DNA from 3 places in the Streptomyces sp. RGM 3693 genome. Region 1 is predicted to be linked to each of the others. Evidence: riboswitches for the same ligand, from Rfam matches in the RefSeq annotation. Region 1 holds a riboswitch; each other region holds the start of a gene.
What was found. A riboswitch is a leader RNA that binds a small molecule or an ion and turns the genes downstream of it on or off. The one in region 1 is predicted to bind cobalamin.
Positions count from the first base shown of each region.

Region 2: it holds a riboswitch for cobalamin, as region 1 does, so the genes downstream of both, ACO0M4_RS26275 (HoxN/HupN/NixA family nickel/cobalt transporter) here and ACO0M4_RS37030 (cobalamin biosynthesis protein) in region 1, are expected to answer to the same signal.
Region 3: it holds a riboswitch for cobalamin, as region 1 does, so the genes downstream of both, metE (5-methyltetrahydropteroyltriglutamate--homocysteine S-methyltransferase) here and ACO0M4_RS37030 (cobalamin biosynthesis protein) in region 1, are expected to answer to the same signal.

Region 1 is NZ_JBMPPQ010000004.1:186,362-190,639, forward strand. It holds gene ACO0M4_RS37015 (GH25 family lysozyme) at 1-200, shown strand, start outside; gene ACO0M4_RS37020 (inorganic phosphate transporter) at 339-1,622, shown strand; gene ACO0M4_RS37025 (hypothetical protein) at 1,653-1,889, shown strand; cobalamin riboswitch at 2,115-2,249, shown strand; gene ACO0M4_RS37030 (cobalamin biosynthesis protein) at 2,380-3,348, shown strand; gene ACO0M4_RS37035 (cobyric acid synthase) at 3,378-4,278, shown strand, end outside.
Region 2 is NZ_JBMPPQ010000002.1:2,004,280-2,008,557, reverse strand. It holds gene ACO0M4_RS26285 (MarR family winged helix-turn-helix transcriptional regulator) at 79-801, shown strand; gene ACO0M4_RS26280 (alpha/beta fold hydrolase) at 798-1,646, shown strand; cobalamin riboswitch at 1,717-1,930, shown strand; gene ACO0M4_RS26275 (HoxN/HupN/NixA family nickel/cobalt transporter) at 1,962-3,161, shown strand; gene ACO0M4_RS26270 (VOC family protein) at 3,250-3,750, opposite strand; gene ACO0M4_RS26265 (DoxX family protein) at 3,916-4,278, opposite strand, start outside.
Region 3 is NZ_JBMPPQ010000003.1:672,461-676,738, reverse strand. It holds gene metE (5-methyltetrahydropteroyltriglutamate--homocysteine S-methyltransferase) at 1-2,152, opposite strand, end outside; cobalamin riboswitch at 2,344-2,563, opposite strand; gene ACO0M4_RS31700 (M56 family metallopeptidase) at 2,712-3,713, opposite strand; gene ACO0M4_RS31695 (BlaI/MecI/CopY family transcriptional regulator) at 3,718-4,131, opposite strand.

The DNA.
Region 1 (4,278 bases):
GGGACCGTTGCACGGGCGGCAGCCGGGCCTTCGGCGCGACCCATCCGCTGTGGCTGGCGGGCTACTCGGGGGCGGCGCGGCTGCCCGCCGGCTGGTCGTTCCTGACGCTTCGGCAGTACGCCTCGCACGGGCCGCTGCCCGGGGATCAGGACCGCTGGAACGGGACACTGGCCCAGCTCAGAAAATTTGCCGACGGATGAGACGGAAGTGACGGCAGGGGCGCCTCCGCGTGAACACTGCGGTGGTGTCACCGCGGCGCCCGGCCGAGTTCACTTTCCGTTCACCCGTCGTCCGTACGGTCCCGACGACACTGACCTTCGAGCGGATTGCCTGGGTGAATGGAACACATCACGCTTCTCATCGGGATCGTGATCGTCACGGCCTTGGTGTTCGACTTTACGAACGGCTTCCACGACACGGCCAACGCAATGGCCACCACCATCTCCACCGGCGCCTTGCGACCCAAGGCCGCGGTGGCGATGTCGGCGGGACTCAATCTCGTCGGGGCGTTCCTCTCCGTTGAGGTGGCCAAGACCATCTCCGGCGGCATCATCGACGAGAGTGCCGGCATCAGACCTGAAGTGATCTTCGCCGGTCTGGTCGGCGCCATCGTCTGGAACCTCCTGACCTGGCTCGCCGGCCTTCCCTCCAGCTCCTCCCACGCCCTCTTCGGCGGTCTGATCGGCGCGACGCTGGTGTCCGTGGGCACCGGCGGCGTGCACGGCCAGGCCGTCGTGATGAAGGTCCTGATCCCGGCGGTGGCCGCGCCGTTCGTCGCGGGGCTCGCCGCGATGGCGGCGACCCGGCTCACCTACCGGCTGACCCGCGGCCGCGCCGAGGCCGACACCGCCAAGGGCTACCGCGCCGGGCAGATCGCCTCGGCGGCACTGGTCTCGCTGGCCCACGGCACCAACGACGCGCAGAAGACGATGGGCGTGATCACCCTCGCGCTGATCACCGGCGGGGTCATCGCCCCGCACTCCGACCCGCCGATGTGGGTGATCGCCTCCGCGGGCCTGGCCATCGCGCTCGGCACCTACCTGGGCGGCTGGCGGATCATCCGCACCATGGGCAAGGGCATCACCGACATCCAGCCGCCGCAGGGCTTCGCCGCCCAGACCGGCGCCGCGGCCACCATCCTGGCCTCCTCCCACCTCGGCTTCGCGCTCTCCACCACCCAGGTCTGCTCCGGCTCCGTGATGGGCTCCGGGCTGGGCCGCAAGGGCGGCGTGGTGCGCTGGTCCACGGCCGGGCGGATGGTCGTGGCCTGGGGGCTGACCCTGCCGGCCGCCGGCCTGGTCTCCGCGGGAGCCGCGTACCTCGCCGACCAGGGCAGCTGGGGCGTGACCACGGTCGCCGTCCTCGCACTGGCCGTCTGCGGCGGCATCTGGGCCGCCTCCCGGCGCAAGCCGATCGACCACACCAACGTCAACGAGGGTCCGGCGGCGGAGCCGGCCGGTGTCATCACCACGGCGCTGCAGACCGTCTCCCCTCCCCCGGCGGGCCCGATCGCCCCGGCGGCCACCGCCCCGGCGACCGCCGAAGCCGCGGACGGGGCCGCCGCTCCTGCCCACCCCGCCCCGGCTGTCGCTCCCGCCCAACCCGCGTCAGCCACCTCCTGACGCCGACCTCCCTGACCTAAGGACTACGCAATGCACATCGACTGGGCAGCTCTCGGCCAGGTCTTCGGCGTCAGCCTCGTGGTGACGGTGGGGATCGTGGGCCTGTTCACCGTCGGGATCGTGGGGACCTCCCGCAAGCCGGCCGTGGACGGCGACGCGGGGGCCACGACGGCACCGGGCGCGGGGGCGCGCGCCGGGGCACTGGCGGCCTTCGCGCTCTGCGCGGCCGCGGTGGCGTACGGGATCTACCTGATCGTCGCCGCCTGAGACCGACGCCGGCCCGGCCGGCGACGGACGGGGCGTCCGGCGGGCGCGGCAGCAGCCGCGGCCCCGGGCGCCCCGTCCGCGTTCCCGGGGCCTTGCCTCCGTGCGTCGACGGGCGCCCTGTGGTGTTGGCCACAGGGCCGGCGGCGGGGCTGCATCGCAGGTCAAGGGCGAGTTGACGGACCCTCGCGGGCGTGGTGGACTGCCGGGGCCAATCGGCGACAGCAGAGGAAGTCCGGTGCGAATCCGGCGCGGTCCCGCCACTGTCACCGGGGAGTGCTCCTCCGACGAGGGCCACGGCCCGTACGCACTCCGTACGGGCGGGAAGGCCGGGGGAGGCACCGATCCGGGAGCCAGGAGACTCTGGTCGCCGTCACGTCGAGCCAGGGCGCGGACCCTGAGTGAGGACATACCACCATGCCTGGCTGCCCGTCGAGAGCTCCACTGCCCGCTGCCGCAGGGCCCCTTCGAGGGTGCACGGCGGCCTGATCCGATGCGCGGCGAACACGCGGGATATGCGTGCGGCGCGGCCCTCGGCTTCCTCGGTGACCTGATCGCGGCGGATCCACGGCGCGGCCATCCGGTGGCCGCGTTCGGCCGGGCCGCAGCCGCCGTCGAACGCCGACTGTGGCGCGACCACCGCGGCCACGGGGCGGCCCACACCGTGCTGTGCGCCGGCGGTGCGACCGCCGGTGCCGCACTGCTGGAGCGCGCCGTACGGCACCACCCGGGCGCCCGGGCCGCGTTGACCGCGGCGGCGGTGTGGGCGGTGCTGGGCGGCACGTCGCTCGGCCGGGAGGCACGGGCCGTCGGCGGTGCGTTGGCGGCGGGCGACCTGGCCGCGGCCCGGGCGCGGCTGCCGCACCTGTGCGGGCGCGATCCGCAGGCGCTGGACGGGCCGCAGATGGCCCGGGCGGTGGTCGAGTCGGTCGCCGAGAACACCTCGGACGCTGTGGTCGGCGCCCTGGTGTGGGGCGCCGTCGGCGGAGTGCCCGGTCTGGTGGCGTTCCGGGCGGTGAACACCCTGGACGCGATGGTCGGTCACAAGTCGCCGCGCTACCGGCGGTTCGGCTGGGCCGCGGCCCGCCTCGACGACGTCGCCGGCTGGCCCGGCTCCCGACTGACCGCGGCACTGACGGTACTGGCGGGCCCGGACCGGCGCGGCGCGCTGCGGGCCTGGCGGGCGGACGGCGGGGCGCATCCGAGCCCCAACGCGGGCCCGGTGGAGGCGTCGTTCGCGGGTGCGCTGGGCATCCGGCTGGGCGGCACCCTGGCGTACGGCGGGCGGGTGGAACACCGGCCCGTGCTCAACGGCGGCGGGCGGCCGCCCGAGGTGCCCGACATCGAGCGGGCGGCGCGGCTGTCCCGGCGGGTGAGCCTGCTGGCGCTGGGCGTCACGGTGGCGGGTCGGTTTGCGGCGGGCGCGGTACGGCGCGGCATCAAGGGAAGGGTGACCCGGTGAACGGGCGGAGGAAGGCGGCCGGCGGGGCCATGGGCGGCGGGCTGCTGGTGGCCGGGACGACGTCCGACGCGGGCAAGAGCGTGGTGACCGCCGGCATCTGTCGCTGGCTGGTGCGGCAGGGCGTCTCGGTGGCACCGTTCAAGGCGCAGAACATGTCGCTGAATTCGTTCGTGACCCGTCAGGGCGCGGAGATCGGCCGGGCGCAGGCGATGCAGGCGGCCGCGGCCCGGGTGGAGCCGACCGCGCTGATGAACCCGGTGCTGCTCAAGCCCGGCAGCGACCGCAGCAGCCAGGTGGTGCTGCTGGGGAAGCCGGTGGGTGAGCTGAGTGCCCGTGGCTACCACGCGGGCCGGCAGGAGCAGTTGCTGGGCACGGTGACCGACTGCCTGGCGGAGCTGCGGCGCACCCACGACGCGGTGATCTGCGAGGGCGCCGGCAGCCCGGCCGAGATCAACCTACGGCGGACCGACATCGTCAACATGGGCATCGCCCGGGCCGCGCGGATCCCCGTCGTGGTGGTCGGCGACATCGACCGCGGCGGCGTCTTCGCCTCGTTCTTCGGGACCACCGCGCTGCTGTCCGAGGAGGACCAGTCGCTGGTCGCCGGCTACCTCGTCAACAAGTTCCGCGGCGATGTGACGCTGCTGGAGCCCGGGTTGGAGATGCTGCGCGGGATCACCGGACGGCGCACCTACGGTGTCCTGCCGTACGCGCACGGGCTGGGCATCGACGAGGAGGACGGGATGGGGGTCCCCCCTGGTCGAGCGAAGTCGAGACCTTGGGGGAGGGTGTCGCTGCGCGGGGCGGTCCGCGAGTCGGTGGTGGCGCCGCCGGCCGGGGAGGACGTGCTGCGGGTCGCGGTGTGCGCGGTGCCGCTGATGTCCAACTTCACCGACGTGGACGCGCTGGCGGCCGAACCGGGCGTGGTGG
Region 2 (4,278 bases), on a different contig from region 1:
AACGACATCATGAATGTCATCATGACAGCGTGAGTGTCATCAAGGGGATGTAGCCGGGGCAGGGGCACGGAGGGGGAAATGAACGGGGCTGCGGAGGGGGACGTGAGCGAGGGCATGGGCGCGGGCGAGGGCGAGGGCACGGGCGAGGGCGTGAACAGGGCCTTGGAGGGGGACTTGGCCGGGGACATCGACGGGGGTGCAGCGGCCGCCGAAGAGCTGCTGTACGACGTCATCCGGCGACTGCGGCCGCTGCACCGGACGATCGTGCGCGCGACGGAGCGCGAGCTCGAAGGCACCGGCCTGACCGCCGGCGAGCGCACCCTGCTCGACGCGCTGCGCGCCCACGGCCCGCGCACCGTCCCGCAGTTGGCGCGCTCCTTGGACCTGGACCGGCAGCCGGTGCAGCGCTGGGTGAACCACGCGGCGGAGCTGGGCCTGGTCGTGACGGTCCCCAATCCCGCGCACCGCCGCTCCTCGCTGATCCGACTCACCGACGAGGGCACGGCGGTGGTGCACGGGATCCGGGAAGCCGAGGCGGCGGAGCTCCGGCGCAGCCTGACCGACCTGTCGACCGGGGAGGTCCGTACGGCACTGCGGGTCCTGGATCGGCTCGGTGAGGAATTCCGGCACTTGGCGGACGGCTCGCGCGTTCCCCCGGAGGAAACCGGCAATCCCGAAAAGCGGGACGCCGCCCACCTGGACGCCGCACAGGACGTGATACCGCCCGCAATCGGGCACCGCCCGCCGGCATCCGCCCGTCCGACCGACCGCCCGACGCGCACAGAACGGCCCGCAGAATGACGCACGACTTCCAGGCCTGGTCCGAGATCGACAACGACACCGTTCCGGTCGACGACGGCGAGCTGTTCTACGAGACGGCCGGCTCGGGGCCCGCGGTGATACTGCTGCACGACGGGATGCTCGACCAGCACATGTGGGACGAGCAGTTCGCCTGGCTGGTCAACTCCGGCCTGCGGGTGGTCCGTTACGACGCCCGCGGTCACGGCCTCTCCTCCACGGTGACCGGCGACTGGGCCAACCACGACGACCTGGCGACCCTGCTGGACGCACTCGACATACCGCGCGCCGTCCTCGTCGGCCTCTCGCACGGCGCCCGGGTCGCACTGGACACCGCCCTCGCCCACCCGGCCCGGGTCACGGCCCTCTTCCTCGCCTCCCCCGGAATCAGCGGCCGCGCCTTCACCGACCCCTTCCTCCTGGAACACATCCGGGAACAGGTCGCCGCGATCGGCGAACCGGACGGCGCCGAGCGCTATGTGGAGCACTTCCTGCGGATGTGGGTGGACGGTCCGCACCGCGCGCCGTCCGCCGTCCACCCCGGCTTCCGGGAGCGGATGCGCGCCTCCGCGTCCGCCAATGTCGAGGTGCACGCCGACGACGCGGGCCCGGGCATGCCCTTGGAGGTCGGCGCCTTCGACCGCCTGGGCGAGATCCGGGTGCCGACCACCGTCCTCGACGGCGACCTCGACTCCTCCGACATCTCCGCGAACGCCCATGCCATAGCGCTGCACGTCCCCGGCGCCCGCCGCATACGCGTGCCGGCCGCGGGTCACATGGTCAACCTGGAGAACACCCCGCTCTTCGACCAGGAGTTGCACACCTTCCTGTCGTCCCTGGCCCTCTGACCCGACCCGCCCGGCGCCCGGTCGCCGCCCGCACCAGGCACCGCGCGTGGCCTGTTCTCACCGGTGCCCGCTAGAGTGACCGGGCCGTGGTGTTCGGGAAGACCGGTGCTGGACCTCGTGTCCCAAGCCGGCGCGGCCCTCGCCACTGTGATCGGGGAGTTTCCACCCCTCTCCGTACGCGCCCAGCGCGCGTACGGCGCCACTGACCGCAGCCTGCGGCCGGGAAGGCGGGGTGGACGCGTGCACCCGTAAGCCAGGAGACCGGCCACGGCATCTCACGAAGTGATCCACGAGGTGCTGGAGCGTGATGGCCGGATGGCCCTGTCCACTGATTCCCCGGGTAATTCCCCTTCTCCCCGCAATTCCTCCCTTATCGGCATAACGGGCTCCACCGGATCGTTCCGCTGGCAGCGCCGTGACACCGTCCGCACGGCGGGCCTGATGGCCGTGATCGCCGCACTGCACGTCGTCGCCTTCGGCGTGCTCTTCCTGCTCGTCGTGCCGGGCCACTACACGGTCGGCAGCCAGGTGTTCGGCGCCGGACTCGGCATCACCGCATACACCCTGGGCATGCGGCACGCCTTCGACGCCGACCACATCGCGGCGATCGACAACACCACCCGCAAGCTGATGGCCGACGGCAAGCGGCCGGTCTCGGTGGGCTTCTGGTTCGCCCTCGGCCACTCCAGCGTGGTCGTCGTGATGGCCGCGCTGGTGGCGGGCGGCGCCCAGCTCGCCGGCGCGCTGATGAACGACAACTCCCGTACGCACCAGACGCTCGGCCTCGTCGGCACGACCGTCTCCGGCACCTTCCTCTACCTCATCGCCGCCCTCAACCTGGTCGCCCTGATCGGCATCCTGAAGGTGTTCCGGGCGATGCGGTCGGGCGCGTACGACGAGCAGGAGCTGGAGGCGCACCTGGATTCCCGGGGCTTCATGAACCGGATCCTCGGCCGGCTCACCAAGTCCATCAGCCGCCCCGGCCAGATGTACCCCCTGGGGTTCCTCTTCGGAGTCGGCTTCGACACCGCGACCGAGGTGACGCTGATGGTGATGGCGGGCAGCGGCGCCGCGGCGGGCCTGCCCTGGTACGCGGTCCTGTGCCTGCCGCTGCTGTTCGCCGCCGGGATGAGCCTGTTCGACACCCTCGACGGCACCTTCATGAACTTCGCGTACCAGTGGGCGTTCGCCAACCCGGTGCGCAAGGTCTACTACAACCTCACCATCACCGGGCTGTCGATCGCGGTCGCGTTCCTCATCGGCACCATCGAGCTGGTGACCGTGCTGCACGACAAGCTCGGCCTCGACGACCCGCTGACGGCCGGGATCTCCGCCCTCAACCTGGACAACGTGGGCTTCATCATCGTCGGCGTGTTCGTCGTGGTGTGGGCGGCGGCACTGGCGTACTGGCGACTGGGCGGCGTCGAGAAGCGCTGGGCCGCCCGGGCCCAGCAGGCACCGCCGGCCCAGGGCACCGTCCCGGCCCCCCGCGCGGACGGCACCGACACCCCCTAGGGACAAACTCCCACGCATGCCTGCGGCCCTCCCCACCACCCGGCGGGGAGGGCCGCGGCACACGAACAGGTCGCACCCGGGCGGCGCCTCAGGTGGCCGAGCCGGCCGCCGCGCCCGTCAGCAGGTCCGGACCCCAACGCTCCAGCGCCGCCGCCAGGTCGAGCGGCCGCAGCCGGTCCGGCTCGTCCGCCCCCGGCCAGTCCTCCTGGGGCACCCGCCACATCACCTCGAACTCGTTCCCGTCCGGGTCCCGGGCGTAGAGCGACTTGGAGACCAGGTGGTCGGTGGCGCCGACCAGCGCGCCCCGCTCCCGCAGCTGCGCCGCGATCGCCGAGAGGTCGCCGAGCGTCCCGACCTCCCAGGCCAGGTGGTAGAGCCCGATCCGGCCGCTCTCCGGCCCGGGCGCGTCCGGCCCCACCGCGAACAGCCCCAGGTCGTGGTCGTTGTCCGAACCGGGCGCGCTCAGGAAGGCCGCCCGCCCCGGAATCTCCACGTCCACCGTGAACCCCAACACCTCGGTGTAGAACGCCACCGACCGTGCCACCTCACGGATGTACAACACCGCATGATTGAGCCGCCGTACGGACATCAAAGCCTCCCGTCTTCCTTCACGTCGCTGCCTGGCCGTTGCCCGGCCGTTCCTCTGACCGTTCCTCTGGCCGATTCCCGGTCGATTCGCCGGCCGATTCGCCGATCGTTTCCCTGAGGTCGCCGCGCCGGATTCGCGTCCGCGCGCCCCGGAGGGTGCCCGGACTCACTTCCGGAGCAGCAGCACAATCGCCGCGAGCACCACGCTCAGAACCAGCGCGGCCGCCCCGTACGCCAACCGGTGCGCACGCAACCCGGGCAGGAAGCGGTCGACGGCGTAGCGGCCGGGCCCGGTCAGCGCCAGCGCGGCCGCCCCGGTGGTGATCAGCAGCTCGTACTCCACGCCCTGGGGCGCGAAGAAGCCGCCGCCCCACTTCACCGCCAGCGCATTGATCATCGCGCCGACCACAGCCGCGCCGGCGAGCGGCGTCAGCAGCCCGAGCACCAGCCCGAGCCCGCCCAGCGTCTCGGTGAGCCCGGCGCACAGGGCCATCACCTTGCCCGACGGATAACCACTCGCCTCGAAGAA
Region 3 (4,278 bases), on a different contig from region 1:
CCGCCGGGCTCGGCACGCGCGGGGAGTGGATGTCGTACACACCGGGGCCGGCCTCGCGCGGGTAGCCGTGGGCGGCGAGCTCCCGGGCGACCTGCATGTGGGAGCGGGTGGCCTCCAGACTGATCACGTCGGCATCGAGGTCGTCGATGGCCTGCACGATGTCACCGAACTCGGCGTAGCACATGTGGGTGTGGATCTGGGTGCCCGGGCGCACCCCGCCGGTGGTCAGCCGGAAGGCTTCGGTGGCCCACGCCAGATAGCCGGGGCGGTCGGCGGCCCGCAGCGGCAGTGTCTCCCGGAGCGCGGGCTCGTCCACCTGGATGACCGATGTCCCGGCCGCCTCAAGGTCGGCGACCTCGTCGCGCAGTGCGAGGGCGACCTGGCGCGCGGTGTCCGTGAGTGGCTGGTCGTCGCGGACGAAGGACCAGGCGAGCATCGTGACGGGACCGGTGAGCATGCCCTTGACCGGGCGCTCGGTGAGCGCCTGGGCGTACGCCGTCCAACGGACCGTCATCGGCCCGGGGCGGGAGATGTCACCGGCGAGGATCGGCGGGCGGACGTAGCGGGTGCCGTAGGACTGCACCCAGCCGTGCCGGGTGGCGAGATAGCCGGTGAGCTGCTCGGCGAAGTACTGGACCATGTCGTTGCGTTCGGCCTCGCCGTGCACCAGGACGTCCAGCCCGGCCTTCTCCTGGAAGGAGATGACCTCCTGGATCTCGGCCTCGATGCGCGCCTCGTAGCCGGCGGTGTCGATCCGTCCGGCCCGCAGGTCGGCGCGTGCGGTGCGCACTTCGCCGGTCTGCGGGAACGAGCCGATGGTGGTGGTCGGCAGCAGCGGCAGGCCGAGGTGACTGCGCTGGGCGGCGGTCCGCTCGGCGTACGGCTGGGAGCGCCGGGCATCGGCCTCGGTGACGGCCGCGGCGCGGGCCCGTACGGTCCGGTCGTGGGTGATCGGGGAACCGGCCCGGGACGCCAGATCGGCGCGGTTGGCGGAGAGTTCACTGGTGATGGCGCCGGTGCCGCGCGCCAGGCCCTTGGCGAGGGTGACGACCTCGGCGGTCTTCTGCCGGGCGAAGGCGAGCCAGCGCCGGATCTGCGGTGCGATGTCCCGCTCGACCGCCGCGTCGAGGGGGACGTGCAGCAGGCTGCACGAGGCGGCCACGTCGACCCGATGCGCCAGGCCCAGCAGCGTGGCCAGCACGGACAGGGACTTCTCCAGGTCGTTGACCCAGATGTTGCGGCCGTTGACGATGCCGGCAATCAGGCGCTTGCCGGACAGACCGCCGACGGCGGCGAGCGCGTCCAGATTGGCCGCGGCCGCCTCGGTGAAGTCCAGCGCCAGCCCCTCGATCGGGGCCTTGGCCAGCACCGGCAGGGCGTCGCCCAGCCGGTCGAAGTAGGAGGCGACCAGCAACTTGGGCCGGTCGGTGTGGGCGCCGAGGTCGCGGTAGGCCCGCGCGGCGGCGTTCAGTCCGGCCGGGGTGCGGTCCTGGACGAGGGCGGGCTCGTCGAGCTGTACCCACTCCGCGCCCGCCGCCCGCAGATCCGCGAGGACCTCCGCGTACACCGGCAGCAGCCGGTCGAGGAGGGTGAGCGGGTCGAAGCCGTCGGCCACGCCGGGGGCGGGCTTGGCGAGGAGGAGGTAGGTGACCGGGCCGACCAGGACCGGCCGCGCGGTCAGCCCCAGGGCGAGGGCCTCCGTGAACTCCGCGACCTGCCGGGCGGAGTCGGCCGTGAACACGGTGTCCGGGCTCAACTCGGGGACGAGGTAGTGGTAGTTGGTGTCGAACCACTTGGTCATCTCCAGCGGTGCGACGTCCTGGGTGCCGCGGGCCATCGCGAAGTACCCGTCGAGCGGGTTGGCGGCGACCGCCGCGCGGTGACGCTCGGGAACCGCGCCGACCATGACGCTGGCGTCCAGGACGTGGTCGTAGTAGGAGAAGTCGCCGGTCGGGACCTCGTTGATGCCGGCGTCGGCGAGCTCCTGCCAATGGGTCCGGCGCAGTTCCGCGGCGGTGGCGCGCAGGGCGTCGGCGGTGACGCGGCCCTTCCAGTAGCCCTCGATGGCCTGCTTCAACTCCCGGTGCTGTCCCTGCCGGGGGTAGCCGTACACGGTGGCCCGTGCGGTCACGGCTTCGGGCTTGACGGTCACGGAGATCTCCTTCGCGAGATGAATCCCTGAGATCCCGGCAACGGGACGAGAGCGCGAAGGGGTGACGGAACCGGTGGAGCGCAGTCGCCCGACAGGGCGTGCTGGTCCGCCTGGTAGGTACTCCCCCAGACTTCGTCCGGGGGCACCCCCAGCCCGCCCTCGGGGTCACCGGGATGTCCGCGCACGAGTGCTTCGCGCACGGGCAGTTGGCAGGTCTTCGGACTCGCGGGCGCGTCTCGTGTCGTACGAGATTCCTAGTGGCCGTCGCTTCCCAGGCCCGGCCGGGCCCAGTGCGTATGACGGCGGTCGTTCCCACTCACCGCTGCGGGGCAGTCCCGGATTCCCACCGGGTTCCCTCTTGCGACGCCTCCCGCCTGGCGGGCGGGGCGAACCAGCTGCACGGGTCAGCCTACGGTGCGCGCCCGCGGCGCGTCGGGTCCCGTCCACCACGCGGAAGGTGAGATGCGACAACCGGCTGAGGCGTTTGCTCCGGGGCGAGGGTGGGCAAGGCCGACCGCGTGCTTCTGCCCGGCCCCGGACGACGGTGGTCGCAGTTGTCTCAGTGGTCCCGGTGCCCGTGATGGTCGCGGCAGTCGTCGAAATCCTGCGGGGGGCGGGCGACTCCCGGGGCGTCCATGGCCATGACGTGCGCCAGGCACCGTGCCCGCTGCGCGCGCTCGACCATCTGGTCGCTGTCCGATGCGGCGTTGGCCAGGCTGGCGCAGCACACGGTGAGCAGGAGGGCGCCCGCCGCGAAGGGCAGGGCGCGGAGCGGGGGTGGGGGCGCCAGTAGGGCCCGCACCCGCTGGGGCACCGGCCCGCCAGTCGCGGCCAGCACACCGGGCCGGGCGGCGGCGGAGGTGGCCAGGGCGGCCCGTCCGACGGCGCGGGCGACCACCGTGCGGCTGCCGACGCGGGCCGCCGCCGCTTCGTCGGCCCAGCGCTCCAGTACGAAGGCGCCGGCGTCGGCCATCGGGCGGAGCAGGGGATTGACGGCGGTGGTGAGGTGCCACACGACCTGGAAGAGGTAGTGCCGACCGCGGAGGTGGGCCCGTTCGTGCGCCAGCAGGGCCGCGCGCTCCTCGTCGCTGAGGCTGCGCAGCATGCCGCGGGACACCACGATCCGGCCGGGTGCGCCGGGCAGGGCGAAGGCCCGCGGGACCTCGTCGTCGAGCACGGTCAGTTCCGTGTCGCCGAGCATCCGGGCGCACTCCTGCCGGGCCTGAAGGACCTGCCGGACCTGCCGGACGGTGGCCACCCCCAGTGATACGGCGCTCCAGGTGAGCGCCGCGGCGCTGAGGGCCGCAACGGCGAGGGAGACCGGGTCCTCGGCCCGCAGTGCGGACACCGACCAGTGGCCCTCCCGGGCGACCTCGGGGATCTGCGCGAGGCCGGTGAACGCCAACAGGGCCAGCGAGCCGAGCCAGCCGATGGCCGTCACCAGCGCGGCGCAGGCCAGGGACCAGGCCGACGGTCGCGGCGGCAGGCGCCGGGCCGCACGGGGGGCGAGCACGGCGAGGACGAAGGTGATCAGGAGCGGGACGTACACACTGATCGTCACCGGCTCATCGCCCTTCGTCGGTGCGGTCGGCGTCGGGGCCGGCCAGCAGCCGGTGCAGCAACTGCTCGTCCTCTTGGGACAGTTCCGAGACGAAGCGGGTGAGCACCGCTTCCCGGTCCGAGCCGCGCTCCAGCAGGGTGCGCATCCGCTCGGCGGTGTGGGACGCCTCGTCCCTGGCGGGCGCATAGGCGTAGCCGCGGCCCGCGCGGCGCCGGACCAGCATGCCCTTGTCGTACAGGCGGGTCAGGATCGTCAGCACGGTGGTGTAGGCCAGGTCGTCGGGTAGTCGCTCCATGGCCTGGCGGGCGGTTAGTGGTTGCTCGGCGCCCCAGAGGGCGGCCAGTACGCCGCTCTCCAGCTCACCGCGGGCCCGCCTGCCGGATGCCTCGCCGCTGTCGTCGTGCTTCCGCTCGTGCACCGTTCATCGCCCTTCCCGTTCGGCGCCCCAGCCTACTCCGGAGCTACTACGGCTTGTAGAACGCGGGGATCCGGTTCGCGTGCGAAGCGTTCTCTGAGCGTTCTCCTACATGTTGTACGAGTTGATCTACTACATGTTGTAGAGTTT